One region of the Pseudoalteromonas sp. P1-26 genome, then DNA from elsewhere that is predicted to be linked to it. Evidence: predicted binding sites of a transcription regulator. Region 1 holds the regulator's gene; each other region holds the start of a gene.

Region 1 (8,432 bases):
TTAATTACCCCTTACTTTATTTCTGAAATTCAGGATTCTGCTGGTAATGTGTTATTCAAAACAGAGCCAGAACTTGCCTGTGATGAACCTGAGCAGGTTGTTACACCAGAGTTTGCATCATTAGATGATAATCAATTGGATCAGGCACAAAGTGTGAGCACTCCGCGTTGTGCTCCGCGTATCATTTCAAAGCAAAATGCATTCTTAATTTCGCAAGCTATGCACAGCGCAATTTGGGGTGGTGGTAGCTGGACTCACAAAACCGGCTGGAGTGGTACAGGCTGGCGTGCACAAGCACTTGATCGTCGCGATCTAGCAGGTAAAACAGGTACTACTAATGACTCGGTTGATACATGGTTCAGTGGCTTTAACCGCAATGTGATGACCTCGGTATGGGTTGGTTTTGATAACCCTGGAAAAGCCCTTGGCCGCTCGACCTACAATAGTAACCTTGATAAGTCACAAATATCTGGTGCAGAATCGGGTGCAAAAACCGCGCAACCTGCATGGGTCGACTTTATGCGTGCAGCTCTTGATGGCATGCCAGAAGCACCTATTGAGTTTCCTGAAGGTTTGGTATCGGTTCGTATCGACTTAGCAACAGGTCTTTTAAGCCATAAGAATGACTATACCAGTCGTTTTGAATACTTCATTAAAGGCACAGCACCAACCAAGTACGTACTTGATCAACCAACAGACGTATTTGAAGAAAAGCTCAGCACAGAGGAAGAGTTGTTCTAAATAAGTGAATTGCTATTTTGAAACAATAAAAAAGCGCCCTTGGGGCGCTTTTTGCTTAGCTATTTAAACTAAGATCAGCAAAATTATTTTAGGTTATTTACCAGCCAATATAGGTCTGAGTGCACCCCAGCGGCAGTGACTTCTTTACCCGCTCCAGGGCCTTGGATCACTAATGCATTGTCTGTATACCACTGTGAATTGATCACAAAGATGTTATCGCCCGGTTTAAGGCTTGCTAATACATCATCTTTGCCAACATTAACTAAACCAACTTGCGCCTGAACCTTGCCATCAACGAGTGTGATAGCACCGGTGTAGCGCACCACTTTGTCTTCTGCCGCAGCTTGCGCTGCTTTTTCTGTCATAAATTCATCGAGCAGCTGTTTGTTTGCAAGAAAATCTTGCCAGCTTCCTGCTGCAAGCTGTTCAGGCATCAGAGGTGTCAAAGCAATGTCATCTAGCTCTAAATCTAGGCCTAAGTCACGCGCTAAAATTAGTAGTTTACGCTGCATATCTCGGCCAGATAAGTCTTCACGAGGATCTGGCTCTGTATAGCCCATTTGCTGAGCTTGAAGCACTAAATCTGAAAACGGCACGCTACCATCGTAACTGCTACATAACCACGATAAAGTACCCGAGAATACCCCTTCAATACGGTTAATACTGTCACCGCTATTTTGTAAATCAGCTAAAGCAAAGTTAATCGGTAAACCGGCGCCTACACTGGTGTTGTAGCGCCATAGTAGATTTCGCTCAGCTAAATTAGTACGTAAGTTTTGATACCAACTATGCGCGGCAGTACCCGCATATTTGTTTGCACTGATCAAATGACAGTTAAGCTCTACAAAATCAGGATACAACTGGCTAAAAGCCTCACTGGCAGTGATATCAATCACTACTTTGTGCTCATAATCTAGCTCATTGATACGTGCTAATAACTCAGCTTTATCGTAGCTTTGCGCTTCATTATGCCACTGCTCTTGCCATGTTTCGGTATTTAAACCACTGGCACTAAAAAGCATTTGTTTAGAGCGTAAAAGAGCTACTACTTTTACTTTGTACTGAGCAGATAAACGAGCAAACTGAGCTTGTAGTTGCGATAAGAATACTTCGCCTACATTACCAAGGCCAGCAACAATAATAGCCAGCTCTTGACCTTTGTTTACCAGCTTGTCATGTAGAAGGGTTAAAACATCACTATCAATTGCCTGATCGTTTAAGATCAACACATAGTTATCGTCTTGTTGTACAAAACGCGGATGAATGCTTTGTTCTTTTAAAAGTGCTGTCGCTTGCTCTGTCAGCGCAATTACATCAGCCGTCGGTGCAACCACTGCACAGCCACTTAAATTAGACTCGACAATATTTGCACGGCCCGCTAAGTGGCTTACAACTTGGTGAGTGCTTTGACCTGGCACTAATAAGTAAGTATCGCCATCTTTAGTAAAGTGGTGCAGGCTGTGTTGAATTAACTGACTAAGTTCACCGACTTCACCACTGCTTAGTTTATCAACCCTTAATAAATCGATGTTATCTAAGGTAGTAATAAAACGCTTTGCTTTACTGTAACCTTCTTTTACTACTTCGGTTGGCGTTGCATCACAATCAAAACTACTTCTTACCACCAATTTAATTTCTGTGTCTTTTAACGGCGACAAGGTTTTTGCATGCAATACTGGGTTACCTAAACGCGCTAATAAGTTAGCTTGCTCGCGGCACACCTTGGCATACTTAACTGCATTTTTAACTTTACGGGGGTCAGTACTAAATACACCTTGTGTGTCTGTCCAGATAGACACTTGCTTAGCAAAAGTATAACTCGCTAACAAGGTGGCACTGTAATCACTGCCATTACGGCCTAATGTCACCGCATTACCTTGGCAATCTGCAGCTATAAAACCCGTTACTACGTTGATATGTGTTCTGCTAATCGCATCACTGCACTGCTGTTGGTTTTTTTGATGTAAAAGCTGACCATCATTTAGAGTAAATAACTGCCTTGCATCAACATCTTGCGCATCAACACCTAACTGATTTAGGTAAGCGGCCAATAACCGCGCCGACCACACTTCACCATGAGCAAGTAAAGGTGCTTCAAGTAGCTGCTGTTGACTAATTAATTCATTTAATACGGCAAGTTCATCTTTTAACTGTGCCAAGGCCTGTTGTTTATTCTGACCTATAAGTAACTGCTCAATTAAAGCCCGTTGATTATTATCAATAAGCAATAGAATATCGCTAACAGCTTGGCTATCTTGCTGCTGGTAACTTTGCCAAAGCTTTACCAGGGTATCAGTTGTTTTACCCGATGCCGACACAACCACGCAATCGCCCTGCTCTGTATTAGCAAGAACAATGTTCGCTACCGCATGGTAACGATCTGCCGAACTTAAGCTTGAGCCACCAAATTTATGAACAATATTTACCATTTCTTCTACCACAATGCCGTATGTGCTGGCGTTAACTTAAATGACGCGTTTTGCTGTGTATCTTGCTGTGCTTGCTTAGCTTCAGCTTTTGTAACTTGTTGGCCTTGACCTGGTTTTACTAAATTGAAAACACGGTCTAAATCTGCAATGAGATCTTTTACGTCTTCAATACCTACAGAAATACGGATCAGCGTATCGCCTACACCGGCTTCAAGGCGCGCTTTAGGCTCCATACCTGCGTGGGTCATTGTTGCAGGGTGACAAATCAAGCTTTCTACCCCACCTAGCGACTCAGCAAGGCTAAAGTCTTTAAGGCTTGTTAAAAACGCTGCTGCATCGTTGATATCGCCTTTAATATCAAAGCTCACCATGCCACCAAAGCCACGTTGCTGTGCTTTAGCAAGCTCATGTTGTGGGTGAGAAGCAAGGCCTGGGTAATAAACTTGGCTTACATAAGGTGAGCTTTCTAAATACTCAGCAATGGCAAAGGCATTTTCTTGGTGCTGCTTTAGGCGTACATTTAAAGTACGTAAACCACGAAGCGTTAAGTAGCTGTCAAATGGTGCACCAGTAATACCGATATTATTCGCCCACCAAGCAAGCTCGTCGCCTAGCTCTTGCGTTGCAGCAATCACTGCACCGCCCACTACATCAGAGTGACCATTGATGTATTTAGTTGTTGAGTGCACAACAATATCAACACCAAACTCAATTGGGTTTTGTAATGCAGGTGATAAGAAGGTGTTGTCAGCCGCAACCAAAGCACCGCACTGCTTAGCAATACTAGTAATTGCTTTAATATCTGTTAAACGCAAGATTGGGTTACTTGGCGTTTCAATCCAAATCAACTTGGGTTTAATCGCTAAAATTTCTTGGAGATTTTCAGTTTTAGTTAAATCCAAAACTTTTAGTTTTAACAGGCCACGTTTTTCAAGCGAGGTGAATAAACGGTAACTACCGCCATAACAGTCATGTGGGATCACTAACGTATCGTCACTGTTTAATAGCTGAGTGGCTAAATGCACAGCAGACATACCTGTTGCAGTTATAATACCTCTAGCACCACCTTCAAGCTCAGCTAAGGTTTCAGCTAAGATATCGCGATTTGGATTACCGCTGCGACCATAGTCATACTGGCGCTTAGTATCAAAATCAGCAAACGAATAGGTGGTTGATAAGTAAATTGGTGGTACAACCGCACCATGATGTTTATCGGCTTCGATGCCGTGACGAACAGCAATCGTCGCTTTATTTTTTTCGCTCATTTCATCACCTATTCTTAAATTGGATGTTTAGACGTCTAAAAGGTTAGATGATCAAATATGAGAAGTCAAAGCATTTATGGCTTACACATAGAAGTTTATACTTTTACACCACTAGATGGCTAAATAACTAGTATTTGACTATCTTTTTTAAAGAGATAGAATTTCCGCATCTTGCGCTGTGAATAAGGCGTAAATCACTGACAACCGAGGCAACGAAACAACTTATGGCTAAATGGAACGGTGAATACATTCACCCATATGCAGAACACGGTAAAAAATCAGAACAAGTAAAAAAGATTACCGTATCGATCCCACTCAACGTATTAAAAGTATTAACTGACGAGCGTACACGCCGCCAGATCAATAACCTGCGTCATGCGACGAACAGTGAGTTATTGTGTGAAGCTTTCTTACATGCTTTTACAGGTCAACCATTACCAAATGATGACGACCTACGTAAAGACAACCCTGAAAAGGTACCTGAAGAAGTTAAAAGAATTATGCAAGAAATGGGATTAGATATCCCAGTGCTTGATTCAGAATAAGTATTTCGGCCATCGGATCACCGCCGATAATCGCAGATATAAAAAAACTCAGCCTAGGCTGAGTTTTTTATTGCGCGATATACCTAATAGCTAATTAAGCTTAACGCATGTAATCTTCTGGCATGTCGATTTGCGCCACGCCCGACTCTACTGCCGCTACAGCAACAGCACGTGCAATACGTGGTAATAAACGCGGGTCCATTGGCTTAGGAATGATGTACTCAGCACCAAACTCAAGTGACTCAACACCAGCCGCTTTTAATACTTCACTTGGTACAGGCTCTTTCGCGATACCACGAATCGCGTGAACTGCAGCAATTTTCATTTCATCATTAATTGCCGTTGCACGAACATCTAACGCACCACGGAAAATAAATGGGAAACAAAGCACGTTATTTACTTGGTTAGGGAAATCTGAACGACCCGTTGCCATAATTAAATCGTTACGTGCACTGTGTGCAACTTCTGGAGCAATCTCAGGATCTGGGTTTGAACATGCAAACACGACTGGCTTATCAGCCATCAGCTTAAGATCATCTGCAGTTAACAAGTTAGGACCTGATACACCAACGAATACGTCAGCATCAGCAATAACATCTTGTAATGTACGCTTATCGGTATTGTTAGCAAATAATTGCTTATACTCGTTTAAGTCATCACGACGTGTATGGATCACACCTTTACGGTCAAGCATATAAATGTGTTCGCGCAGTGCGCCACATTTAATTAAAAGCTCCATACAAGCAACAGCAGCGGCACCGGCACCTAAACATACGATGATAGCATCTTCGATATCTTTACCTTGCACTTCAAGAGCGTTAAGCATACCAGCAGCAGTCACAATAGCTGTACCATGTTGGTCATCGTGGAAAACTGGAATATCACAGCGCTCGATAAGCGCTTTTTCGATTTCAAAACACTCTGGCGCTTTAATATCTTCAAGGTTGATACCACCAAACGTATCAGCGATGTTAGCAACCGTATTAATGAAATCTTCTGTTGTGCGGTGTTTAACTTCAATATCAATTGAGTCAAGGCCAGCAAAACGTTTAAATAGTAACGCTTTACCTTCCATTACAGGTTTTGATGCAAGCGGACCTAAGTTACCTAAACCTAAAATTGCGGTACCGTTTGAAATAACCGCAACCATGTTACCTTTGCCTGTATATTTATAGGCATTTGCTGGATCAGCAGCAATTTCACGGACTGGTTCAGCCACACCTGGGCTATAAGCTAAAGCGAGATCGTTAACCGTTTCGGCTGGTTTGGTTAGTTCAACACTAATTTTACCTGGAACGGGGTGAGCGTGGTAATGTAATGCTTGTTCACGAAAATCTGACATAACGCGATAGTATCCTGCAAAAAGTTAAAAAGTGAGAGAGCTTGCATCAGTACGATACCTGTAATGTATAAAAATTCCAAGTATTATCAGGTCTATCCTGTTATATGCTATATCGCTTAATTTTAAAGGATTTCCCAACAATTTCTGCGCATAATTGCGATTAATCAGACATAAAAATTCACCTATTTATGACCTTTTAAGCACGTGTTTTTGTATTTTATACGCACGTACACTGCAATTAGCCGAAGTTAGCCCAAAATATCCATTTCAACGAAGTTCACAGCATTTACTCACAAAGTTATTTAAATTTATTATTTTTAATAACTTTTATGAAAGTTTATACAAACAAGAATATAGCCAAGGGGTGGCACTTTGTCTGCAAAATTAGCGACATAATGGGCATAACAGCCAGAAATAGTTATGCAAGATACATAAGTGAAGATGATAAGTAGTGGCAGCGTTATACCAATTCGCTTAATTAAGTGATCTATTTTGAGGCAATAAAACCTCGTTGATAGCAAGGCAAGAATTTCGTTATTTAGTTGTTCTAAATCAAAAGTTTTCAACGCAGATAGCGACAGGTTTAATCCCTCAAAATGATTAAGTATTATTGCGGATTGGTATCAATAATGAGTTTTGTGAATTTTAGGCATAAAAAAAGCACCCTAAGGTGCTTTTTTTAACTAAACAGCAGAGATTACTTCTTGCTGCTAAGTGCACCGAAGCGCTTGTTGAAACGATCAACACGGCCACCAGTGTCTAAAATCTTTTGCTTACCAGTGTAAAACGGGTGACACTCAGAACATACGTCTAAGTGGATGTCTTTACAAAGAGTTGAGCTAGTTTCGAATTTGTTACCACATGAACAAGTTGCAGTGATAGCTTCGTACTTAGGGTGAATACCTTCTTTCATAGGGAACCTCTAGTTAAGGCCGTATCGCTCTCCAAACCCGAAGTCTGGCACCATACGCAGTTAATACAATTAATAGGCCGCGTATTTTATAGCTCAAGTGACCTTGCGACAAGCTTTAAATGCATCTTTCGCTAAAAAAATAATCAAATGGCGTGTTGTTCAGTATTTGTTGGTAGGTTTTTAACAGTAATTTTAGTACATTATCTTTCTACCTTTGTTTCAGTTGAGTTGTCATGCACTTTGTAGAAGTTGCCATAAAAGTCCCTTTACAGCGTACCTTCGATTATAAAGTTGAACAGCTGCTGCATAGCCCTGAGTTAAAGCCAGGTATGCGCGTTCGCGTGCCATTTGGTAGTCAAAAAAAGGTTGCCGTGGTCTTGGCTCTTAAAACATCAACCGATGTTCCTGCTGACAAAATCAAGCCGATTATTGATGTTATAGACGACACGCCTGTTTTATCTGAGCAACATTTAGCATTACTAAAATTCACAGCACGCTACTACTGTTACCCATTGGGCGAGACCATTCATACGGCACTTCCGGCTGCATTAAGGCAAGGCGAATGCCCAGACAAAACCAGCATTAACATGGTTGAGCTGACCGATAAAGGTACAAAACTGCCGTCGCTGAAAGCAAAAACCCAGTTAAATTTATTAAAGCAGCTAGCCGAATCGGGCAAATCATCAGTTACAGAATTAAAAGCACTCGGATTTAACAAAAAAACCATCGACAGTCTGCTCGATAAAGAACTGATCACTCAGTTTATTGAACATGATAACCAATGGCAGCAACGCGCGCCTAGTGTTGGTAGCAAGCCGGTGCTTAATAAAGAGCAAGCTGTTGCCTGCACCAGCATTAACCAAGCTCGTGGCTTTACCAGCTTTTTGCTTGAAGGGGTTACCGGAAGTGGTAAAACCGAAGTGTATTTGCAATGCCTAGAAGGAGTACTCAAAAAAGGTCAGCAAGCCTTAGTATTAGTGCCTGAAATTGGCTTAACACCACAAACAGTCAACCGTTTTCGTCGTCGCTTTCCTGATACACCAATTATGCTATGGCATTCAGCCCTAACAGATAACGAACGCTTACAGACCTGGCGTTTTTGTGAAAAAGGCAGCTGCGCCATAGTGATCGGCACACGTTCGAGTATTTTCTTGCCCTTTTTATCTCTTGGCATGATCATCGTTGATGAAGAGCACG
Region 2 (8,432 bases), on a different contig from region 1:
GTATAGTCAGGTTATAAGTAGTTTAAGCAGTGAACAATTATGTTAAGTCCTTATTATCAGCAACATGCTGATTACGTTTCTATCTCACGTGAGCAAGGCTGTCGTTTTGCCAAGTTAGTGGCTGATGATTTCAATCCGTTACACGATAAAGATGCCAAAAAGTTTTGTGTGCCGGGCGATTTACTTTTTTCGCTGGTTTTAAACCGCTATGGCATCAGTGAAAAAATGGAATTCACGTTTGCAGGCATGGTTGATGAAAATTCAAAGCTGACTTTCCCTGAAGGGGCTGATGAGTTTGCGATCACCGATGGCGAAAAAGTCATGCTAAAAGTGAAACGCGAAGGGGCTGTTAGCCAATGTCCTGAGTTAACAAATAGCTTAATCAAAAACTATGTTGAGTTCTCTGGCACGACCTTCCCGCATGTTATTATTCCATTGATGGGGAAGCAAGATGTAATGATCAATCCAGCCCGTCCAATGGTGATTTACGAATCAATGCTGATTAATCTTGACCGTCTTGATATCAGCGCACCTGAGTTAGAGTTTGCTGAGCCTGATTTTGAGTTTACTGGCAAACGCGGCAAAATCACGCTTCGCTTCAACCTGTTAGAAAATGGCGAAAAAGTAGGGGCGGGTGAAAAACACATGCTTGTGTCTGGCATTCGTGACTATTGCCAAGCAACGGTTGATGACCTAATTAGTTTTTATAATCAACGTAAAGAATCACTTAAACCAGCGTAATCTTTACAATTGCTACAAAGGGCGCTGATTGCGCCTTTTTTGTTGCTGATGTTCCGCGTACAATAGCGCTTTTATAGCCAAATGTACTTCAGACTATGTCAGTAGCGAACTTTTCAGAGTTAAATCTTGCCCCTGCATTGCTAACAGCCCTGCAAGCAGAGAATTATCACACACCTACAGCAATTCAAGCGCAAACAATCCCACTTATTTTAGCGGGTGCTGATGTAATGGGCAGTGCACAGACGGGAACGGGCAAAACCGCCGCGTTTGTTTTGCCACTACTGCACAATTTGCTATCTGCTGAAGTACTCCCTGATGCCGTTAAAGTCCTAATTTTAACACCTACCCGGGAGCTCGCTCAGCAAGTATTTGCAAGTGTAGAGCGTTATGCTGCGCATACTGAAATAAAAGCAGCACTGGCTTATGGCGGTGCTAGTATTGGCCCACAAATTAAAGCCATAAAAGGGGCGCAGGTTGTAGTGGCAACACCTGGGCGTTTACTTGATCATGTGATCAAAGGCAGTATTAAGCTTTCAAGTATCAATGCGCTGGTATTTGATGAAGCTGATCGCATGCTTGATATGGGCTTTATTGACGAAATTAAACGTATCTTGCGCCATGTGCCGAAAGAGCGCCAAACCTTACTTTTTTCAGCCACATTTGACGACAGCATCTTTAAACTCAGTAAGCAGTTATTAAATGATCCTAAATTAGTTGAAGTGAATAAACGCAACTCAGCAGCGGTTGAAGTTGAGCAGCTAGTTTATGCGGTTGATGAAGACCGTAAGCGCGAGCTGGTATCTCACATGATTGGCATGAAAAATTGGCAGCAAGTACTGATATTCACTCGTACTAAACAAACCGCCGATGTGCTTGCTAAAGAAATGTGTAAAGACGGCTTAAAAACCGAATCTATTCATGGCGATAAAAGCCAAGGTGCGCGTGATAAAGCACTGCAAAATTTTAAATCAGGTGCGACAAGAGTACTGGTTGCGACAGATGTTGCTGCGCGTGGTCTTGATATTGCCTCACTCAAGTATGTGATTAACTATGAGTTGCCTTATGTGGCTGAGGACTACGTACACCGTATTGGTCGAACAGGACGTGCTGGCGAGAAAGGGATGGCGATGTCGCTGGTTAGCATCGATGAGCAGTGGCTATTGGACGAAATAGATATCTTACTCGACACAAGACTCACGCCGCAGTGGTTACCAGGGTATGAGCCTGATTTAACCAAAGAGCCAAAGCAAGTTCGTAAAAATACTAATAAGGCACGCCGCTCTCGTGATAAAAAACGTATTTTAGGGCAAAAAAGTAGGAGACGTTCCTAAATCTGGCATATATTTATACTATCCTCCGGCTAAAGTTGAGAGTTTAGTATGTTAGAAGAGAATAAATGGACGTTCCGCCGCGCTGATAAACAGTTCTCCTTAGAAAAGTGGCAGAAAACAATTGATCTCATGACCGAGTTGTTTTCTGCTCCCGCAGGTTTTATCGTTCATAAAACAGATGATGTTTATCGTATTATCGTCTCCAGTGAGCAACAAGAAAACCCCTATGATGCCGGGGCTGAATTAAGCGCCGACGATAATATCTTCTGCAAAAAAGTACTGCGTGACATGGCACCGCTTTATGTGGATCACGCCAGCCAAGACAGTCAATGGGATGACAGCCCTCTGGTAAAAGATGGTTTTGAGTCTTATCTTGGGGTGCCAATTAGCTGGCCAAGTGGCGAGCCCTTTGGCACCTTTTGTGTTATGGATTTTAAACAAACCCATTATCAACAGAGCTTTTTAGAACTAATCGAGCAGCTTCGCGATATGGTCGAAGATGACCTTGCACTGTTAGACAACTTTACGCAAATGCGTGAAATTGCCATGCTTGATTCATTGACCAATATTTATAATCGCCGTGCAATAGATTTGCTTTGCCAACATAAATTAAATATATCGAAACGACTTGGTTTTGATATTAGTTGTCTATTTATCGATATAAACAGCTTTAAGCCACTCAATGATACGTATGGCCATGAAGTGGGCGATCTCGCGCTGATTTGTTTAGCTGACACCATGAAAGAATGCCTACGTGAAACCGATATTATTGGCCGCCTAGGGGGCGATGAGTTTATTGCGTTATTGCAAGTTCAGCCCGGTGATTGCATAGACAGCATCGCTGATAAGCTCAACACCACCTATCAATCTAATTTAGAGAAGCGGGGCATTCCTGTTACGAGCTTAAGTATTGGTTCAGGGGTAATAGCTCAGCCAAAAGAAAACTTTGCTGAGCTATTAAAACGAGCAGATGAAGATATGTATGAGAAAAAGCAAGCTTCTAAGGCAGCACGCTAAGCTATTTGCTTCTCAGCTAGGTTTAACTCCATAGTTGCTTTAAGTAAACGGTAAAGGTTAATTGACGCATCAATTTCTTCTTTACGATTGGTTAAGCTCTCAATATTTAAACCTAGCGGTACATCTAAATGTGCGCAGCTTTGTAAAATTAAGTCGAGATTCTCACGGCAAATTCGCACTGATTCACTCAATGTATTTGCCGAATCTAACATGCGGTATTTAGTCGCTTCTGGTACAGAAATACCTAACCATTCCATAAATTCTAAGGTTTTTTCACCACCACAAGGGGTAAACGTCAGAATAATGCGTTTTGGTGCTGTGCCTTGTGCTTTACAGCTACGCGCATAGCTGGTGATTAAATCAATCGTTGCTTGGGCATTGTAAACGGCTTGTGAGATGAAAAACTTACAACCTTGCGCTGTTTTTTCAACTAAACGCTCATGTTCATTACGTTTGCTGGCATGGCGCTCGGCAATAGTAACACCACCTAAAAATACATCACTGTTCTGTTTTGCCAGCGTTTTATATGCATCAGGTAGGCTTAATTTGATGTCGCCATGAGATGATGGGCTACCCACCAACACTAAGTTTTTTAGTTCAAAGTCGTTACGTGTTTCGTTTAACCATTCGGTAAATTCAGCTTCTCCACGCTGGGCAACACTTTTATAAGTGATCACATCAAGTTGTGACAAGCTACGTAGTAACTGACTGTATTCACGAGGATCTACCGTTTCTTTAAACGGAAAAGGACGCGGCTTTGCAATACGGCTACTCTCATCTTGAATGTCGTAGATGATTACACCGTCGTATTCAATTTCGTGTAAACGACCGAGCAGCTTCTGAGCAATGGTCTCAAGCTGTGCTTTATCAGTACCAGACTTTGGTGGTGTGGTACCAATTAGGTAGACACCTTGATTGGTGTCTTCAATTTTCTCTTGTAATGATAAAGCCATAATCCTCATTCCAGCTCGTGCTAATGTCTATGACAAATAATATAGCAGCCATTTAGACGTCTAGATAGATTTTTTTCTTGAAAGTTTTTCAATGACTATGAATTTTACTCAAGTTTAAAGCTGAGCGTTTCGCAAAATTGACACACCTGTTTACATAAATTATTGCTCTGACCCTCATATTTTCTGGCGCTTTGATGCATAATCAAGCAGCAATGATTATGAGAAAAATAACTAACAAGGGAACATTATGAAATTTAGATTATTAGCAACCAGTGTTGCTGTAACACTTGCTTTAAGTGGCTGCGCAAGTAACTCACAGTCAACGATGGTTAAAGAAGTCGAAATTGAGCAGCAAGTAAGCCAAGATGATAACCGTGTATTTAGCCAAGATTACCTATTAGAAGAGCTTGAGAATGGCCTTCGCGTGATGGTAGTTAAAACAGATTACCCAGATGTTGTGTCACTGCAAATTCCAGTATCGGTTGGTTCACGTAATGAGGTTGAAGCAGGTAAAACCGGTTTTGCACACTTCTTTGAGCATATGATGTTTAAAGGCTCTGAAAAATTCCCACAAGATGTGTATTCAGATATTTTAAAAAACTCGGGTGTTGATAATCGCGCGTATACGACCAACGATTACACTAACTATCACTTAAACTTCTCAAAAGAGCACTTAGATAAAGTGCTCGAAATTGAAGCTGATATTTTCCAAAACCTGACTTACAGCGAAGAGCAGTTCCGCACCGAAGCGCTGACTGTAAAAGGTGAGTATTTAAAGAATAATGCTAGCCCAATTCGTAAGTTACTTTCTGCGGTTCGTAACGAAGCATTCGAAAAGCATACCTATAAGCACACCACCATGGGCTTTTTCGAAGACATTGAAGCTATGCCTGATCAAATGGCCTATGGTAAAGAGTTTTTCGCTAAATTTTATAAGCCTGAGTATGTATCTTTAGTCATTGTTGGTGATGTTGATCCACAAGAGACCATGGCAATGGTGAAAAAGCATTGGGGTAATTGGAAAAAAGGTGATTACCAAGCAGATATTCCTGTTGAACCAAAGCAACAAGCCGCAAAATATGTACATGAAAAAAATGATGGTTTACCAGGCCACTGGTTGCTTGTGTCTTATAAAGGCACTGAATGGGATCCAACTCAAAAAGACCGTGCTGCTCTTGATTTGATCTCACAGCTGTATTTCTCTAACAACTCGGCACTTTATCAAGAGCTTGTTGTTGATAAACAAATTGCCAGCCAAATGTTTACCTATAACCCAGATACTAAAGATCCGGGTTTATTACATGTGTTTGTAAAAGTCGAAAACGAAGCGGACCTGGCTAAAGCCCGTGATGCGATTAACCGTACCTATGCACAAGCGCGTACTGAATTAGTAGATGCGCAAAAGTTAGCGGATTTAAAATCAAACCTAAAGTATAGCTTTATAAATGGTCTTGATTCATCGCAGTCAATAGCTTCAACACTTGCAAGCTACATGCACTTTGAGCGTGATCCTGAAGTGATTAACCAACTTTATGCCACAGCTGACAGCATCACTCCGGATGATATCAAAGCGGTAGCAAACAAATATTTTGTTGATCCGAGCCGTACCACGGTGACAATGTCGGCGCTTGATAAAGTGGCTGGTTTTGAGCAAGAAGTTGATTTAAATGCCTTGGTTGCCAGTATCGAGCAAGCCCCAACAGAGCGTCACTTTAAAGTACTTGATAAAACCAATAGCTCACCACTGGTTGATGTTAACTGGTTATTTAATACCGGCGCAGCGGCTGATCCACATGGTAAAAAAGGCTTAGCAGCACTCACTGCAGCGATGCTAGCGCAAGGTGGCTCAGAAACTATGAGCTACAAAGATATTCAAAAAGCGTTATACCCACTAGCGGGAAGCTTTGGCTATCAAATCGATAAAGAGATGATTTCACTACGCGGCCGTGTACATAAAGACAATGCCGCGCAGTGGTATGCACTTGTTAGCGACCAGTTGTTAAATCCTGGCTTTAGAGAAGATGATTTCAAGCGTCTGAAAAAAGAGCTTATTGATAGCATTAAAGCAGGCCTGAAAGCGTCAAATGACGAAGAGCTAGGTAAAGAAGTGCTTTATCATCAGCTTTATAAAGGCCACCCGTATGAAAGCTATAACTATGGTGATTTATCAGACCTTGAAGCACTGACACTTGACGATGTAAAAGCGTTTTATGCTAACCAGTTTACTCAATCTAAGTTAACAGTAGGTCTAATTGGTGCGATTCCGAGTGATGTTAAATCGACGATGATGAAAGATTTAACATCGCTTCCACAAGGTAAAGAAAGCCGCTTAACGATCCCTGATGCGCCAGAACTTAAAGGTCATCATGCAACGATTGTTGAAAAATCAGCGCAATCTACCGCTGTGTCATTTGGTTTCCCAATCGATACAATTCGTAGTAGCGATGACTGGACAGCGCTTTGGTTAGTGCGTTCTTACTTTGGCGAACACCGCAGCTCAAACAGCTTCTTGTATCAGCGCATTCGTCAAACCCGTGGTATGAACTATGGTGATTATGCATACATTGAGTACTTCCCGCGCGGTATGTTCCAAACGAAACCTGATGCTAACTTAGGTCGTTCAGAGCAAATTTTCCAAGTGTGGTTACGTCCGCTTCGTTCTAATAACGATGCGCATTTTGCAACGCGTACGGCATTATTTGAGCTTGATAAGCTAATTAAAAATGGCATCAGCAAAGAAGATTTTGAAGCGACTCGTAACTTCTTAATTAACTTTGTGCCACAAATGGTTGCAAGCCAAGATCGCCAGTTAGGCTATGCACTTGATAGTGAGTTCTATAACACTGAGAGCTTTGTTGACTATGTGCGCGGCAAGCTTGAAAAGCTAACCCTTGATGATGTTAACCGTGTTATTCGCGATAACCTGCAAACAGAGAATATTCACTATGTGTTTATTACTGGTGACGGCAAAGACATGCAAAAGCGCCTTGCTTCAGAGCAAACATCACCAATGGTGTATAACGCTGAAAAACCAGCAGAACTTGTTGCTGAAGATAAAGTGATTGCAGACTATAAGCTTGCAATACCAGCGAAAAACATTTCAGTACTTGATGTCGAAAAAGTATTTCAGTAATAACTGAATAAACAGGCTCTAATCAATGCCCCTAATCAGGGGCATTTTTCTATGTTTAATGGCTCGATGTTATCAGCAACCACAAGCTGATTTCGGCCAGCTTCTTTTGCTTGATAAAGCGTGTTATCAGCCATTTCAATGAGTAACATGGCATCATCAATGCTACTAGGGCAGATAGTTGCTAAACCAATACTAACCGTCAAGGGATGACCGGCAAGCTCTGGTAATTGAAGCGTATTTAGCGCTGCCATAAAACGCGTCACGAGTTTTTGTGCTTGATGGCTTTGCGTGTTACCAAGTACCAGTACAAATTCTTCACCGCCGTATCTAGCGCACAAGTCACCAGGTCTGCGAGTATAATCTGGTAATAGTTTTGCCACTTCTTTCAAGCAAATATCACCCACCAGATGACCAAAGTTGTCATTAAGAGACTTAAAGTTATCAAGATCGATCATGGCTAACGACAAGGGGTGCTTTAAACGTGCACAGCGACTCCATTCCTGTTTATAAAAATCATCAAAATGACGTCGGTTAGCTATTTGTGTGAGGCCATCGATACGGGCGAGTTCTTGTACTTGCTGCTCGGCGATTTTACGTTCGGTAATATTCAAGTGGCTGATCACAACATAACCTGCTGTGCCAAGTTTTAAAGGCACTGCGCGCATCATAAACCAGCGGTTTTCGGTATCACTGTGGCAAGGGTACTCGAGGTAAAACTCGGAGAGTTGTTGCTTAATAACTTGGTTTATTCCGGTGTAGGCTTTTGCACCAAATTCATCGCCATTGGTAGCAGCTGATTTGCAAATAGCAAGGTAGTTTTGATCTTCCCATTGAGTGTTACACTGGCAATTATTCTCATCGCCAAATGTCTGCCAACTACGATTTACAAACTTGATATCACCCGAGTCATTAATCACCACAATATGCTCAGAGATCGTATCGAGTATTGATTTTAGAAACTCTTTTGATTCAACCACATTAGTTCCTAGCCATTGTCACTTTTTTAAGATTAGCAATAAATGCTGGGTTTTCACCGTGGTTTACATAAAAAACAATTAATAAGGTATTGTCTTTTACTTATAGCTTGGCTATTTGAAAGTAGATATCTACAGATATCTGTAGGTGCTGATATGAAAAAACTGCCAGCACCTAGCTCAACGTTCAGTTCTGACAGTTATATTTTATTTATATGCTTAGAAATGCTAAAGCATTGCGCCAATTTTAACTGCTAGTGCAAATAGCATGGTTGCTATTACA
Region 3 (8,432 bases), on a different contig from region 1:
GCTCTGCATCTTTCATTGTGCGTGCGCCTTCACCTAGCATATCGTATGAGTAAACGTAGCCTTTTTGCTCTTTTTCTGCTGCACGTTCAATCGCTTCGTCGATAGTACGACCCATAACGAATTGCTTACCCATGATCTTCATCGCGAAGTTCACAGATTTACGAATAACAGGCTCACCTAAACGACCAATTGTTTTCTTAAGTACACCGAATTGCTGCTCTTTTGACTTGTCGCTGTAGTTAACCATTTTACCGGTTACTAACAGACCCCAAGAAGAGGCGTTTACAAATAAAGAATCGCTGCTACCTAAATGCGAGCTCCAGTCACCTTTAGCAAGTTTGTCACGAATTAGTGACTCTTGCGTTGCTTTATCTGGAACACGTAATAGTGCTTCTGCAAGACACATTAATACAACGCCTTCTTCACTTGAAAGTGAGAATTCATTTAATAGTGCATCTACACCGCTTTGACCATCCTGATCGCGACGGATATTTAAAACCATTTGACGAGCACGTTCCCACGCTCGGCTACGCGCTTTCACGCCTACTTCAGCCAAAGGCAAAATATGATCAATAACCGCATTTTCGTCAATACGGTAGAAATCACGGATCTTTTGTCTAATTGGACATTCAGTTGTCAAATCGCCATTAAATAGCATATGTAACCCTCTGGTATGTGGAGTCTAAAAAATGAACTAATTGCATTTCTTACCATTGATATAATTCGTGCATTCTAATTAAAATCCAGCAGAATATGCTGGTTAAATTTTTCGATTTACGATAATTTACAGGGCATACCGTTAACTTAGCCGCATAAAATTCTGTTATGACCAGTCCGAATAGATTACGCATGTTAGATCGCATCGATTTAGCAATTTTAGACGCTCTGCAAAAAAATGGCAGAATATCGAACGTAAACCTCGCAAAACAGGTAAATCTGAGCCCAAGCCCGTGTCTAGATCGTGTAAAACGTTTAGAGCAAGAAGGCTACATCGAAGGCTATTACGCAAAGCTTAGCGAAGCAAAGCTTAACCAGAGCTTGTTAGCACATGTACAGGTCTCGTTGGTGACCTCGAATACATCGGTATTTAAAGTCTTTCGTGAATATATTTTAAATATTCCACAAGTAGTTGAATGCGACATGGTTGCTGGTGGCTATGACTACTTATTAAAAGTACGTGTGTCTGATATGGACGAATACCGTCAGGTGCTGGGAGATTTAGTTGATATACCAGGGGTGGGTACGCATCACACCTATATGGTGATCGAAAAAATTAAACAAGATACCGGACTAAGGTTCGATATATAGATACAAAAAAAGCACCATCAGGTGCTTTTTTATTGACTATTTAGTGGCTTATGCCCAGCCGTCGTAACGTTTACGGCGAGATAACACCACGGTTAAGATAATACCTAACAGTAAGCCGATAAATGCAATTGCGCCGCCATATGTAAGTAGCTGACGCTTCTCTTTAGCACTGGCTGTTTGCTTTGCATTGCGCTCAGACTCAATAGTGTTCTTAAGTGTTTCGATTTGCTTGCTAAGAGCTAGGTTTTGCTCTGTTAGTGATTTGTTCTGCTCTTGTAGTTGTGGCAACTCAATTTCAGCTTGGCGAAGCTGCTCTTGCATTACCGTCATGTCATTATTCAGCGCTTGAAACTGTTGTTGAATACCCGCGTTTTCAGTAACAAATTTTGACTCAACCCAACCTTCACGATCTTTATCATCACGAATTTTAAAGTAGCCATTATCTTCACCTGACAACAACACAACTTGCGTACCTGCATCAACTGAACCCAAAATGCGGTAGTTTTTGCTTGGGCCTGAGTGCATAAAGGTATACAGGTTATCGACTATGTAGGCGGTGTTTTGGCTGTCGCTGCTTGGTGCTTCTTCTGCGTAGCTAATAAAAGAGGTGGCCGCAAGGAGCAACCCAAAAATACACTGTTTTAACATCAATCTACCTTGTTAATGTGATCTTGCCTAGAAGTGGCTAAATTTATAATTTCTTTATGTATAGAGATAGTAGGGATTTCAACTATTAATAGCAAGGCTGATATTGTAATCCGTGCGTGGGCTTAACCGTAAAAAACAGGAAAAAATTTGCATTAACAGTCTGCTTTGTTTATTTTGATCACTTATTTATTTTAAATGTACTCCGCAAAGCGAATGGATACTGAGATAGAACTGAAGTTTTTGGTGTCAGATGCCGTTGTTCCACTGATCCCCGCATTAATTACCCAATTTGCAAAAACCGTTACTAACAAACCGTCACGCAATTTACAAAATGCTTATTACGATACGCCAAGCCGAGAATTACGCGCTTTAGATATTGGCCTTCGTACTCGCTGTTGTGATGGTGAGTGTGAACAAACTATCAAGCTTGCTGGCGAAGTGGTTGGCGGCTTACATCAGCGCCCAGAATACAACTTACCACTGTCAGGTAACCGCCCTGATTTACTCGCATTTGATGCTGCTATTTGGCCGCATGGCATGCAAGTGTCTGGTATTGCTGAAAACCTATACCCAATTTTTAGCACTAACTTTATACGCCGTACTTGGTTACTCGAAACCGAAAATGGCGCAAAAATTGAAGTGGTATTAGATAAAGGTGAAGTTGCTGCCTCGGGTCAGGTTGAGCCAATCTCTGAACTTGAAATCGAACTGATTGAAGGTAGTCGTAATGAGTTGTTTGCTTTGGCAGATAAACTGGTTAGTGAAAGCCATGTTCGCTTAGGGCTTTATTCTAAAGCTGCTCGAGGTTATCGTCTTGCAGATGACAAACCATTAAAAGCAAGCAAATCAATTGGCTTTGTGCCACTAAATCGTGGTGCAACCCAAGAACAAGCTTTATTAGAAAGCATTAACTACGCGATTCGCTTTGTACAAAAACATGAAGCCTGCTATTTCATAAAACCAAGCTTAAAAACCCTTAAGCGTGTCACAGACGGTATTCGTTTAATTCGCCATACATTTTGGCTGTTTGACGATATTGTTAGTAAAGACGATACCGACTCATTGCGTACAGAGTTAAAGTGGTTATTGAGCGAATTAGCGTGGGTTGAAAATGCTATTCAGCTAAAAACCTACACATCTAAGCGCCACGCATACTACAAAAAAATCAACAGTGCGCCTGAGCTCACACAAGTTATTAATGACCTAAAAGAGTTACAGCCAAGCATTGATGATATTGAAACTCTTTTTCATAGCACCCGATACAACCGCTTATTATTACAATTAACAACCTGGTTAATTGAAAAACAGTGGCGCAAATCATGGGGGCAGGCTGAGTTTCAGGCAGCAGAAAAACCAGTTGCCGATATTGCTAAGCGTTTATTTGCTAAAGATTGGCACGACATGCACGAGCTTATTCCTGAGCAGCAAGTGTTTACAGATAAAGACTATTTGGCACTGCGCACCCGCCTTGAAAACTCATTACTCAGCGGCAACTGCTTAGGTGCCTTGTTCGATAAAGAAGATCGAAACGAGTTTCGTATGCCGTGGCTTGATATCTCTCATGGTATTTATGAGTTAAGCACCCTTGAGTACTTAAAGCAGTTATGTGCAGGGCAAGACGACTTAGAGCTGACCAAAATTCAATCATGGCTTGATCAAAAGTCAGAGTTTTTGGTTAGTGCGATGGAGCAAAGTCGCCACGCGTCATTTAATACAGACCCTTATTGGTTTTAAATAAATGCGCTTGTGCCTATGGATAGGGTTAGCATGTTTGAGTCTCTCGGCAGTAGCTAACCCTATTGAATGGCAAACCTACAAACAGCAAGACGGCATAAAGGTTAGCTATAAAAAGCATAAAACCGGTATTATTGAAATTAATGCTTCTGTGCTAGTAAAAAATGCCAAAGCCAGTGACTTTATGGCATTACTCAGTGATACCGACAATGCTGCTAACTGGCTTGAAAATGTCAAAAGCGTGACCTTAATGGAGCGCTTAAGCCCCTCAGAAACCCTTGTTTATACTCATTTTAATTCACCTTGGCCGGTGTCAGATAGAGATTTAGTTAGTTACTCTTGTTATCACGCTTTAGATGAGCACAAAACCGAGTTACAAATCAAAAGCCAACCTTATGCAAAAGCCGAAGTCTCTGGCGTTGTGCGTATTAAAGACCTCACCGCCTATTGGCGTTTAGAGCAGCAACAAAGTAATTTGTTGGTCAGCCATCAAGCCTATGCTGATCCAAGTGGTTCAATTCCGCATTGGTTAAGTAACAAGGTATCGCTAAAAAGCGTTTATAAAACGCTACAAGCACTGAGAGAACAATTAACTAATAATCAGTTTTCCCGCGCAAACACCAGCAGTATTCCAGGTGATTGCTAGCGTTTAATCAAGCGTATTTGGGTGACAGAGTAAGAATTTATTATTATGATCAGGCTAATTCTGAGCGGGTAGGTAAAAAATGAAAGAACCAAAAATTCCCCTAGTTAATAAGCCAAATGGTATTGGCTTTGGGCGTATTTTAAAAGCAACCAAGTGTTCTATTAAAGGCTTTAAAGCGGCATTTAAAGAAGAGTCGGCATTTCGTTCTGAAATCTATTTAGGGGTGTGTTTATTACCCTTGTCAGTGGTTCTTGCGCAGTCATTAAATCATTGGTTAGTGTTGTTTATTCCTTACTTGTTATTATTAATTGTTGAGTTACTGAACTCGTCGATAGAAGCGCTCACTGACCGAGTAGGGATTGAGTATCATGTATTATCGGGACGAGCTAAAGATATGGCTTCTGCGGCAGTGACATTGAGCTTGCTAATTCTAGCCTTAGTTTGGGGTGTCGCAGTTTACGAAAAGATAGTTACCTACCTTTAAAACAGACATAAAAAAAGCGCCAAAAGGCGCTTTTTTCATTTTATCAAACCTATTACAGGCCAGCAGCTGCGCGAAGTGCGTCTGCTTTGTCTGTACGCTCCCAAGGGAACTCATCACGACCGAAGTGGCCGTATGCCGCAGTTGGTTGATAGATAGGACGCTCAAGATCAAGCATTTGGATTAAGCCGTAAGGGCGTAGGTCGAAGTGCTCACGTACTAATTCGATTAGGCGCGCTTCTTCTAATTTACCTGTACCGAATGTCTCGATGCTGATAGATGTTGGCTCTGCAACACCGATAGCGTAAGAAACTTGTAGCTCACATTTGTCAGCAAGGCCAGAAGCAACCACGTTTTTAGCAACGTAACGAGCAGCATATGCAGCTGAACGGTCAACTTTTGATGGATCTTTACCAGAGAAAGCACCACCACCGTGACGAGCCATACCACCGTATGTATCAACGATTATTTTACGACCTGTAAGACCACAGTCACCCATTGGGCCACCGATTACGAAACGGCCTGTTGGGTTGATGAAGAACTTAGTTGCACTTGAGATTAGCTCAGCAGGAAGAACCGGCTTAATGATAGTTTCCATTACCGCTTCAACTAAGTCGTTTTGTGAGATTGAATCACAGTGTTGAGTTGAAAGAACAACTGCATCAATACCAACAGGCTTGCCATTTTCGTATGCAAACGTTACTTGAGATTTTGCATCTGGGCGTAACCAGTTAAGCTCACCGCTTTTACGAACTTCAGCTTGGCGCTGAACTAGACGGTGCGAATAAGTGATAGGTGCAGGCATTAAAACGTCAGTTTCATTACATGCGTAACCAAACATTAGACCTTGGTCACCAGCGCCTTGCTCTTCAGGGCGAGCACGATCAACACCTTGGTTGATGTCTGGAGATTGTTTACCGATAGTGTTTAGGATTGCACAAGAGTCAGCATCGAAACCCATGTCTGAGTGCGTGTAACCGATTTCACGTACTGTTTTACGTGTGATTTCTTCGATATCAACCCAAGCGCTAGTTGTGATTTCACCACCAACCATCACCATACCGGTTTTAACGTAAGTCTCACATGCAACACGGGCATGAGAATCTTGCTCAAGGATAGCATCTAGAACCGCGTCAGAGATTTGGTCCGCGATTTTATCCGGATGACCTTCAGAAACAGATTCAGAAGTAAATAAATGTTTTGCCATTGTATTTCTGCTCACAAATATTGCGCTTCACAAACGTCGGTAATAGCGCTAAAAAATTAAGGGGCGTATTTTATCTAAAACAAATATGTTTGCATAGTAATTTTACGCCTAGACGTCTATTTAAAATTACTAATAACGTATTGTTCTTAACAAACGCCCATAATTGGTGCATTTAATGCGGATTTTTAATTGCACTGTACCCTTACAATAAGTAAGAATGGGGCTTCATAAACAACCAGCGCAAATACATAAAGGTAGGAGAATTCATGCCATCACGCAAAGAACTTGCAAATGCTATTCGCGTCTTATCAATGGACGCAGTACAACAGGCCAAATCTGGTCACCCTGGCGCCCCTATGGGCATGGCAGATATCGCAGAAGTACTATGGCGCGATTATCTAAAGCACAATCCAACGAATCCAGAGTGGGCAGACCGAGATCGATTTATTCTTTCGAATGGCCACGGTTCAATGCTGATCTATTCTCTACTGCACTTAAGTGGCTATGACTTACCACTAGAGGAAATTAAAAACTTCCGTCAAATGCACTCAAAAACACCAGGTCACCCAGAGTATGGGTATGCACCAGGTATTGAGACTACTACGGGTCCATTAGGTCAAGGGATCACAAATGCAGTGGGTATGGCAATTGCCGAAAAAGCGCTAGCTGCACAGTTTAACCGTGAAGGTCACGATATTGTTGATCACTTCACGTATGCATTCATGGGCGATGGCTGTTTAATGGAAGGTATTTCACACGAAGCCTGTTCATTAGCCGGTACATTAGGCCTAGGTAAACTAGTTGCGTTTTGGGATGACAACGGCATCTCAATTGATGGTGAAGTAGAAGGTTGGTTCAGCGATGACACACCAGCGCGCTTCAAAGCATACGGCTGGCACGTAGTAAGCGATGTTGATGGTCATAACCCTGATGCAATTCGCGCCGCTATCGAAGAAGCGCGTAGCATCACTGATAAGCCATCATTAATCTGTTGTAAAACAGTGATTGGCTACGGTTCACCTAACAAATCAGGTAGCCATGATTGTCACGGTGCACCACTAGGTGAAGACGAAATTAAAGCATCTCGTGAATTCCTAGGTTGGACTGGCGATGCATTTGAAATCCCAGCTGATATCTACAGCGAGTGGGATGGCAAAGAAAAAGGTAAGCAACTAGAAGCCAGCTGGGACGAAAAGTTTGCAGCATACGCAAGTGCACACCCTGAACTTGCTGCTGAGTTTAAACGCCGTACAAATGGTGAGTTACCAGCTGATTGGGCTGAAAAGTCACAAGCTTACATTGAAGAGCTACAAGCAAACCCAGCAAACCCAGCAACACGTAAAGCATCACAAAATGCATTAAATGCGTTTGGCCCGTTACTACCAGAATTCATGGGTGGCTCTGCTGACCTTGCAGGTTCTAACTTAACACTTTGGGATGGCTCAAAAGGCCTAGAAGCAAACGATGCTAGCGGTAACTACATTTTCTACGGTGTACGTGAATTTGGTATGTCAGCGATTATGAATGGTATTGCATTGCACAAAGGCTTTATTCCATACGGTGCAACATTCCTAATGTTCATGGAATACGCACGTAACGCAGTACGTATGGCGGCATTAATGAAGCAGCCAAGCATCTTCGTTTACACACACGATTCAATTGGTTTAGGTGAGGATGGCCCAACGCACCAACCGGTAGAGCAAATTGCAAGCATGCGTTTAACGCCTAATCTAGTGAACTGGCGCCCATGTGACCAAGTTGAGTCAGCGATTGCATGGCAACAAGCAATTGAGCGTAAAGATGGCCCAACATCACTGATTTTCACTCGCCAAGGCCTTGAGCAACAAACGCGTACTGCACAGCAGTTAGCTGATGTGAAAAAAGGTGGTTACGTACTTAGCTGTGACGGTGAGCCAGAGCTTATCCTTATTGCAACAGGTTCTGAAGTACAGCTTGCACAAGATGCCGCAGCAGAACTGCGTTCACAAGGTAAAAAAGTACGTGTGGTATCTATGCCTTCAACTGATTTATTTGATGAGCAAGACGCTGCGTATAAAGAAAGCGTATTACCAGCAAGCGTAACACGCCGCGTAGCAATCGAAGCGGGCATCGCAGACTACTGGTACAAATATGTAGGCCTAAACGGCGCAGTAGTTGGTATGACGACATTCGGTGAGTCAGCACCTGCAGGCGAGCTATTCAAGCACTTTGGTTTCACTGTTGAAAACATCGTAAACAAAGCAAACGCCTTGTTCTAAGCTTTAGCCGCTAAAACTTAAAAGCCCGCCCTGTATAACCACAGCGCGGGCTTTTTTATTCCCCCGTAGGTTGAGTAGAACGGAGTGAAACCCAACGCACTCAGAGCTGGTAGCTTTCAGCCATCAGCTGTCAGTTTTAAATACCTCACT
Region 4 (8,432 bases), on a different contig from region 1:
ACGTCATGAAATAAGGTGTCCAGTCGATGTACTGTCTTAACGTCGCAATCGAAACATCTTTAAACTCAGTCACCCCCAGTTTTTTCGGCACAGGTGGCGTGTAGTTGTCCCAATCGAGTTTTACAGCGTTGTCGCGAGCACGCTGTAAAGTAACGGGTTTTGAGCGCGGCTTTTTACGTGCTTGTTGTTCACGTACTTTTTCATACTCAGCTTTGGTTTTCTCTAAAAATGCCGGCTTTAACTCTTTCGACAATAAATTAGAAACCACACCCACAGCGCGGCTGGCGTTATTTACATAAACCACACCTTTATCATACTGAGGTTCAATTTTAACCGCGGTATGCGCTTTAGAGGTTGTTGCACCACCAATCAGTAGCGGTAATTCAAAACCACGGCGGGTCATTTCTTTCGCAACATGCACCATTTCATCAAGCGAAGGGGTAATAAGCCCTGATAAACCAATAATATCGGCTTTTTCGTCAATGGCGGTTTGCAAAATTTTCTCTGCCGGCACCATCACACCAAGGTCAATAACCTCGTAGTTATTACATTGCAGTACCACGCCTACAATGTTTTTACCAATGTCGTGTACGTCACCCTTAACGGTTGCCATAACCACTTTACCATTGGTTGCGCCTTCTTCTTTTTCAGCTTCAATGAAAGGGTCAAGATAGGCTACGGCGCGCTTCATCACACGAGCAGACTTAACAACCTGAGGTAAGAACATTTTACCTGCGCCAAATAAGTCACCTACTACGTTCATGCCGTCCATAAGCGGGCCTTCGATCACTTCGATAGGCTTAGCTTTGCTCTTGCGGCACTCTTCGGTATCTTCATCGATGTATTCGGTAATGCCTTTTACTAGTGCATGTTCAAGGCGCTTTTCAACAGGCCAAGTACGCCACTCTAAATCTTCAACTTTCTCTGCTTGCGCCATGCCAGAGTATTTGGGTGCAAGTTCAACAAGTCGCTCACCGGCACCTGGGTCGGTATTGAGGATCACATCTTCTACAGCTTTGCGCAGCTCTTCGGGAATATCATCGTAAACCGCTAATTGGCCCGCATTTACAATGCCCATGTCCATACCCGCTTTAATCGCGTGGTATAAAAACACTGAGTGAATAGCTTCACGTACTGGGTTATTACCACGGAACGAGAACGACACATTCGATACACCACCCGACACTTTACAGTGCGGTAAGCCTTGCTTAATTCGGCGCGTACCTTCAATAAACTCAACAGCGTAGTTATCGTGCTCTTCAATGCCCGTTGCGACGGCAAAAATGTTTGGGTCAAAAATAATGTCTTCTGGCGGAAAGCCAATATCATCAACGAGTATTTTGTAACTACGCTGACAAATCTCGAACTTACGATCAGCAGTTTCTGCTTGCCCGGTTTCATCAAACGCCATAACCACCGCAGCAGCACCAAAGCGTTTAATTAGCTTAGCTTGGCGGATGAATGGCTCTTCACCTTCTTTAAGTGAAATTGAGTTAACAATGGCCTTACCTTGAATACACTTTAAGCCTGCTTCAATCACTTCCCATTTAGATGAGTCGACCATGATAGGTACTTTTGAGATATCAGGCTCTGAGGCAATTAAGTTTAAAAACTTTACCATCGCCGCTTTTGAGTCCAACATAGCTTCATCCATGTTGATATCAATCACTTGCGCGCCATTTTCTACTTGTTCACGGGCAACATCGAGAGCGGTCTCGTAATCTTCTTCCATGATCAAGCGCTTAAACTTAGCCGAGCCTGTTACATTGGTACGCTCACCGACGTTAGTAAATACAGCAATTTGGTCAGTCATGTCGGTTTCCTAGTTTAAGTTACACGCTTCAAGGCCCGATAAGCGCATACGCACTTCAAGCTCAGGTAATTGGCGAGGTTTTACACCTTCAAGGCCTTTCGCAAACGCCTTAATATGAGCCGGTGTCGTGCCACAACAACCACCTACAATATTGATAAAGCCAGACTTGCCCCAATCAATAATTTCTTTTGCCATTTCAGGAGCTTCTAAATCATATTCGCCAAACTCGTTCGGTAAACCTGCATTTGGATGCACCGAGGTAAAGGTTTCACAAACGCGCGATAACTCTTCAACATACTGGCGCAGTAAGTCAGGGCCTAGGGCGCAGTTAAGGCCGATTGATAGCGGTTTAATATGACGAATTGAGTTATAAAATGCTTCTGTGGTTTGCCCTGATAAAGTACGGCCAGAGGCATCGGTAATGGTGCCCGAAATCATCACAGGTAAACTACGACCAGCTTGCTCGAATGCTTCTTCTACTGCGAACGAAGCCGCTTTAGCATTAAGGGTATCAAAGATGGTTTCTATTAAAATAAGGTCAGCACCACCTTCCATTAATGCCAGTGTTGACTCAACATACGCAGCCACCAGCTTATCAAAGTTGATATTACGATAACCTGGGTCATTTACATCTGGTGAAATAGAACAGGTTTTTGACGTTGGCCCAAGTACACCGGCTACATAACGCGGTTTGCTAGGATCTTTTGCTTCAAGTTCATCACACACGCCGCGTGCAAGCTTCGCTGACTCGAGGTTGATTTCGCGGCTAAGGCTCGCCATGTCGTAATCTTCCATAGAAATAGTCGTGGCATTAAAGGTATTCGTTTCGATGATATCGGCACCGGCTTCTAAATAAGCACGGTGAATATCAGCAATGATTTTTGGCTGAGTCAGGCTTAATAAATCGTTATTGCCTTTAATAAGTACGTGCCAGTCTTTAAAGCGCTCACCGCGATAATCCTGTTCTTCTAATTTATATTCTTGGATCATGGTGCCCATCGCGCCATCGAGGATTAAAATTCGCTGTTTTAGCGCCTCGGTTAATTGTTCGCGTTTATTCACTGCATTACTCGGCATAGTTGTTAGTCCTTACATCTTGGCTAACTAAGTTAATATCATACGGTGTAGTTTGGTACACATAATAGTTTAACCAATTCGAAAACAATAAAAAGGCATGGCTTTGCCACGTTTTCGACGGTTCGTTGTCTGGGTTATCGTCAGGGAAGTAATTTTCTGGCTTAGGTGCATCCGCTGATTTTTCTTGGTCGCGTAAATACTCCCCTTTTAAGGTATGAGCATCGTACTCTGGATGGCCAGTAATATACACTTGGCTACCTGATTTATTTTTAATTAAGTAGGCACCTACTCGCTCTGATCCGGCTAACACCACTAGCTCCTCGCAGGCATTGATCTTATCGATATCAATATGACCATAACGAGAATGTGGCACTAAAAAGGTATCATCAAAGCCACGCGTTAGCGCTGCGTGGTCAAAATAGCTTTTATGGGTGAAAACACCGCTTAATTTGTTTGGTTTCAGATCACGTTTAAGACCATAGTGATGATAAAGCCCCGCATGGGCCGCCCAACACGAAAACAGCGTAGACGTCACATGCTGCTCTGCCCAATCTAAAATAATTTTTAGTTCATCCCAGTAGGCAACTTCGTCATACTCTAAATGAGCAAGCGGTGCGCCCGTTATGATCATGGCATCGTAGTTATTATCTTTCACTTCTGAAAAATAACGATAAAACGTATCCATGTGCTGTTCAGAGTTACTGCTGGTGCGATGGGTATCTAAGCGCAACAGCTCAACATTAACTTGCAGCGGTGAGTTTGCTAACAAGCGAATAAACTGCACTTCGGTTTCAACTTTGTTTGGCATTAAGTTTAAGATGGCCAAACGCATTGGGCGGATTTCTTGCGTTTTAGCACGACTTTTTGGCATTACAAACACGTTTTCTTGACGTAACTTTGCAATGGCAGGCAATTCATCTTTTACTGTAATGGGCATAGCTGGCTCCGAGCATACTTATCTGACTGCTAATTATGAACGGATAGTTAGAAATTTCAACCTCTAGATGTTTAGATGTCTAAATGAAATAGTATTTCTGAGCGGTCATTAATTAAAATGTATGACTCTTTGAGTAAATAACACCTTGATATTAAGCCTATCATAAACGCTGAATTCTGTATTTTGAGGTAGTTTGGGTATACAATACTTGCTGTTAATTTTTATTATAAATTGAAGGCTTCTTTCATGGTGTTACCAGACAAGTTTATATTCTCGATGAGTCGAGTATCTAAGGTTGTGCCACCTAAGCGCACTATCTTAAAAGATATTTCTTTACACTTTTTCCCAGGCGCAAAAATTGGTGTGCTAGGTCTAAACGGTGCAGGTAAATCAACGTTACTTCGCATTATGGCTGGTGTTGACCAAGACTTTGAAGGTGAAGCTCGCCCTCAACCAGGCACTAAAATCGGTTACTTACCGCAAGAACCCGTGCTAGACGAAAGCAAAACAGTTCGCGAAACAGTAGAAGAAGCTGTAAGCGAAGTTAAAAATGCACTAAATCGCCTTGATGAAGTATACAACGAGTATGCAATGGACGGTGCTGACTTCGATGCACTTGCTAAAGAGCAAGGCGAACTAGAAGCTATCATCCAAGCGCACGACGGTCACAATATCGACAACGTGTTAGAGCGTGCAGCTGATGCATTACGCCTTCCACCTTGGGATGCAAAAATTGAACACCTTTCGGGTGGTGAGCGTCGCCGTGTTGCGATCTGTCGTTTACTACTTGAAAAACCAGATATGCTTATTCTTGACGAACCGACCAACCACTTAGACGCTGAGTCAGTTGCTTGGTTAGAGCGCTTCTTACACGACTACGAAGGTACCGTGGTTGCTGTAACCCACGACCGTTATTTCTTAGATAACGTAGCAGGTTGGATTTTAGAGCTTGACCGTGGTGAAGGTATTCCTTGGGAAGGTAACTACTCATCGTGGCTTGAGCAAAAAGATTTACGTTTACAACAAGAACAGAAATCTGAAAAAGCACGTCAAAAATCAATCGCGCAAGAACTTGAATGGGTTCGTTCAAACCCGAAAGGCCGTCAAGCTAAGTCTAAAGCACGTATGGCACAGTTCTCTGAGCTTCAACAAAACGATTACCAAAAGCGTAACGAAACGAATGAACTATTCATTCCACCGGGTCCACGCTTAGGTGACCAAGTTATCGAAGTGAAAGGCCTGAAGAAGAGCTTTGGCGACCGTGTATTAATCGATGACTTAAACTTTGCAATGCCGAAAGGCGCTATCGTAGGTATTATCGGTGCCAATGGTGCGGGTAAATCAACGCTATTCAAAATGCTAAGTGGTGAAGAAACGCCTGATAGCGGTGAGATTATTGTTGGTGACACAGTTGAGCTTGCAACGGTTGATCAGTTCCGTGGCGACATGGACGAAAGCAACACTGTTTTCCAAGAAATCTCTAACGGCCAAGACGTATTAAAAATTGGTAACTTTGAATTCCCAAGCCGTGCCTATGTTGGCCGCTTTAACTTCAAAGGTAACGACCAACAAAAATTCGTTAAAGACCTATCAGGTGGTGAGCGCAACCGTTTACACCTAGCTAAGCTATTAAAAGCAGGTGGCAACGTATTACTACTGGATGAGCCAACCAATGACCTAGACGTTGAAACACTACGTGCACTTGAGAACGCTATTTTAGAGTTCCCTGGCTGTGTAATGTGTATCTCGCATGACCGTTGGTTCCTTGACCGTATTGCTACACATATTCTTGATTACCGTGACGAAGGCCAAATTAACTTCTTCGATGGTAACTACACAGAATACGAAGAGTGGTTGAAGAAAACCTTAGGCGCAGAAGCAGCACAACCTAAGCGTATTAAATACAAAAAAATTGGCTAATTAGCTGATACTCAAAAAGCCCCTATTTAGGGGCTTTTTTGTGCAAAGTATGCAAGGAATTCATCAACTTTCAATGATCTCGAAAAATACCAACCTTGTGCAAATTGTATCCCCGCTTTAGCGACTACTTGGGCTTGTTTTTTGGTTTCGACTCCCTCAGCAATATAGGCATGATTACTGTCATAACCACAATTTGCGAGTTGTTTCTTTTGTAATGAAGTAGCCCAGTCATCTTGTAAAATCAGATCGATTACCGACTTATCTATTTTTATATAATCAACATTTAACTGCGCAAGCGCTAAGATATTCGCTTCACCTAATTGCATATCATCTAACGCCATTTTTGCCTTAGAGATATTTTCTAGAATAGTTTGAACACCCATTCTATCGGGGATCCCTCGCTCAGATAATTCAAATATCACTTTGCTGGCATTACTATTCAAAGCTGACTTTTTCAGGGTATAGAATACTCCGCCTCGCCCCCAAAGCTCTGGTGGAACATTAATACCTACATGTACGTTGTCATGCTTATTCAGCCACTCAGCAAGCTCTTCGGCTACTTTATCTATGACCCAGTATGTGATCATGCCACTTAATACAGAACCTTCAATTAACGGTATAAACTCGAGAGGTGGGACGACTTTATCATTTCGCTGCCAACGAATAAGCGCTTCTGCTCCAACACACCGATTATCACTTAAACGTATTGTGGGTAAGTATTCTAAAAAGAATTCATTGTTATCAAGTGCCGCTTCAATTTCTGCAAGTGTAATCACATCATACTCCTATCAATGCCTATTAAAGATAGACCGAGGAGATTAATTTGCAAATAATGGCAACCCACCGGATTTTGAATTTCAATACTCAGCTGCCATTTAATCAGGCGACAACCGCTGACTCGACTATACTCATTAGGTCACTAAAGTAGGAGATACAGCTATGAATGAACGCAGAGAGTTTTCGCGGGTATTATTTTCTTGCCCTGCGATCCTTCGTATCGAAGATAACGACTATCACTGTCAGTTACTTGATCTATCTTTGCAAGGTGCGCTCATTACTAAAAGTGATTCATTTTTAGTGCCTATTCATAGTAAAGCTGACTTAATCTTCACCCTGCCAGAATCAACTATCGAGATTAAAATGCAAGTGGAGCTATGTCATGTTGAGCATCAACATGCTGGCCTTCGCTGTGAACATATCGATATTGATAGTATTACTCACTTAAAACGGTTGATTGAGCTAAATCTGGGTGATGAAGCATTATTACATCGCGAGTTAGCCCATTTAATTCACGCGCCAGAGTAAACTTTTGTCGGTAGATTCGTTATGCTGTAGCAAATTCAGCTATTCAATGAGCTATGCAGTTAAATCCCCACTTACCCTTGGTGTATCATCCAAATTACTCGTTTAGTTTCGATCCTAATCATCGCTTTGTGATGAGTAAGTTTGCTTATTTATATGAGCATGTACAAAACCTTGGATTAATAAATGACAACCTAACTCAACCGATGCTTGGCAGCCCTGAGCCCCTTGAATTAGTGCACTGCGAAAACTATATCCACGACCTTTGGCACAACCGCTTAGATGAAAAAGCGATGCGCCGTATTGGCTTACCTTGGTCAAAAGAGCTGATGGCACGTACCTTTACTGCGCCTCTAGGCACCTTACAAACAGCACGTTTAGCACTTAGACATGGCATTGCTTGTCACTTAGCGGGGGGCACTCACCATGCCCATACTGATTTTGGCTCAGGCTATTGCATGGTAAACGACCTCGCTTTTACCAGCGAAACTCTGATAAAAAGTGGTGAAGTAACCAATATACTTATTTTTGATTTAGATGTTCATCAAGGTGATGGTACCGCAGCAATGCTGGCGCATCAGCCCTATGCTTATACCTGCTCTATTCACTGTGAAAAGAATTTTCCATTTCGAAAGTCAACCAGCGATTTAGACATAGGTTTAGCGCCGAATGTCGCTGATAGTGAATACCTAGGCGTTGTTGACGATACTCTGAGTTATTTATTAAACACCCTAAACCCAGATTTAGTGCTTTATGATGCAGGTGTAGATGTATGGCAGCAAGATGTTTTAGGGAAACTCGATATAAGCTGGCAAGGGATAGAGCAACGCGACCATTTAGTCCTCAAGCGTTGCCTTGAGCACAATGTACCTGTCGCAACAGTAATTGGTGGTGGCTATGATAAAGATCATCGCCGTTTAGCGGCTCGCCATGGTATTGTGGTAGAGCAAGCTGCTCGTTTTTAAAAAATAACAAAGAAAAAAGGCCCGGTGGAGAAAAAACCGGGCCTTTGCTACTGTAACATTGGGATATGTTAGCAACTTTTTTCTAAGTTAAAACAAGTAGCTGTGGAGCTACCGAATGGTAATCTAAAGCCATCGCTATGCTCAAAACCGTGATGTTTACAATTGAAAAAGCAAACACTTGGCGCGCCCAGCCGCTTACATCAATATTGCGACGATAGCCACGAAGCGCCATTAGCAACCACCAAAAACTCGTTGTACAGGCTACAGCCATAAAGGCTAAACCTGTATAACCACTAATGGTTAATAACATCACAACCAACGCATACACGGCGATATATAAAACAATGTGATGCTTTGCCTTCTCGATCCCCTGCGCTACTGGTAACACAGGAATTCTGGCCGCTTGGTAGTCGTTATA

The links. Region 1 encodes MetJ, which represses methionine synthesis genes. Its sites were predicted from a motif close to TAGACGTCTAGACGTCTA; they were not measured.
Positions count from the first base shown of each region.
Region 2: AN394_RS05730 (methylenetetrahydrofolate reductase) is a predicted target of MetJ. The motif match lies at 4,088-4,105, and genes of this name have one in related genera.
Region 3: metK (methionine adenosyltransferase) is a predicted target of MetJ. The motif match lies at 6,126-6,143, and genes of this name have one in related genera.
Region 4: metA (homoserine O-succinyltransferase) is a predicted target of MetJ. The motif match lies at 3,892-3,909, and genes of this name have one in related genera.

Region 1 covers NZ_LKDX01000015.1:25,437-33,868, reverse strand. The annotation lists gene AN394_RS09615 (penicillin-binding protein 1A) at 1-741, shown strand, start outside; gene metL (bifunctional aspartate kinase/homoserine dehydrogenase II) at 825-3,170, opposite strand; gene metB (cystathionine gamma-synthase) at 3,176-4,435, opposite strand; gene metJ (met regulon transcriptional regulator MetJ) at 4,660-4,980, shown strand; gene AN394_RS09595 (malic enzyme-like NAD(P)-binding protein) at 5,081-6,322, opposite strand; gene rpmE (50S ribosomal protein L31) at 7,020-7,235, opposite strand; gene priA (primosomal protein N') at 7,469-8,432, shown strand, end outside.
Region 2 covers NZ_LKDX01000007.1:35,308-43,739, reverse strand. The annotation lists gene AN394_RS05745 (DUF3581 domain-containing protein) at 40-741, shown strand; gene AN394_RS05740 (DEAD/DEAH box helicase) at 837-2,072, shown strand; gene AN394_RS05735 (sensor domain-containing diguanylate cyclase) at 2,121-3,089, shown strand; gene AN394_RS05730 (methylenetetrahydrofolate reductase) at 3,086-4,042, opposite strand; gene AN394_RS05725 (pitrilysin family protein) at 4,290-7,175, shown strand; gene AN394_RS05720 (sensor domain-containing diguanylate cyclase) at 7,211-8,152, opposite strand.
Region 3 covers NZ_LKDX01000020.1:2,184-10,615, reverse strand. The annotation lists gene putA (bifunctional proline dehydrogenase/L-glutamate gamma-semialdehyde dehydrogenase PutA) at 1-658, opposite strand, end outside; gene AN394_RS11235 (winged helix-turn-helix transcriptional regulator) at 826-1,308, shown strand; gene AN394_RS11230 (TIGR04211 family SH3 domain-containing protein) at 1,357-1,956, opposite strand; gene AN394_RS11225 (CYTH and CHAD domain-containing protein) at 2,170-3,690, shown strand; gene AN394_RS11220 (START domain-containing protein) at 3,728-4,336, shown strand; gene AN394_RS11215 (diacylglycerol kinase) at 4,416-4,820, shown strand; gene metK (methionine adenosyltransferase) at 4,873-6,024, opposite strand; gene tkt (transketolase) at 6,291-8,282, shown strand.
Region 4 covers NZ_LKDX01000002.1:61,034-69,465, reverse strand. The annotation lists gene metH (methionine synthase) at 1-1,813, opposite strand, end outside; gene AN394_RS01635 (homocysteine S-methyltransferase family protein) at 1,823-2,890, opposite strand; gene metA (homoserine O-succinyltransferase) at 2,880-3,827, opposite strand; gene ettA (energy-dependent translational throttle protein EttA) at 4,074-5,747, shown strand; gene AN394_RS01620 (EAL domain-containing protein) at 5,774-6,523, opposite strand; gene AN394_RS01615 (PilZ domain-containing protein) at 6,687-7,052, shown strand; gene AN394_RS01610 (histone deacetylase) at 7,106-8,014, shown strand; gene cyoE (heme o synthase) at 8,097-8,432, opposite strand, start outside.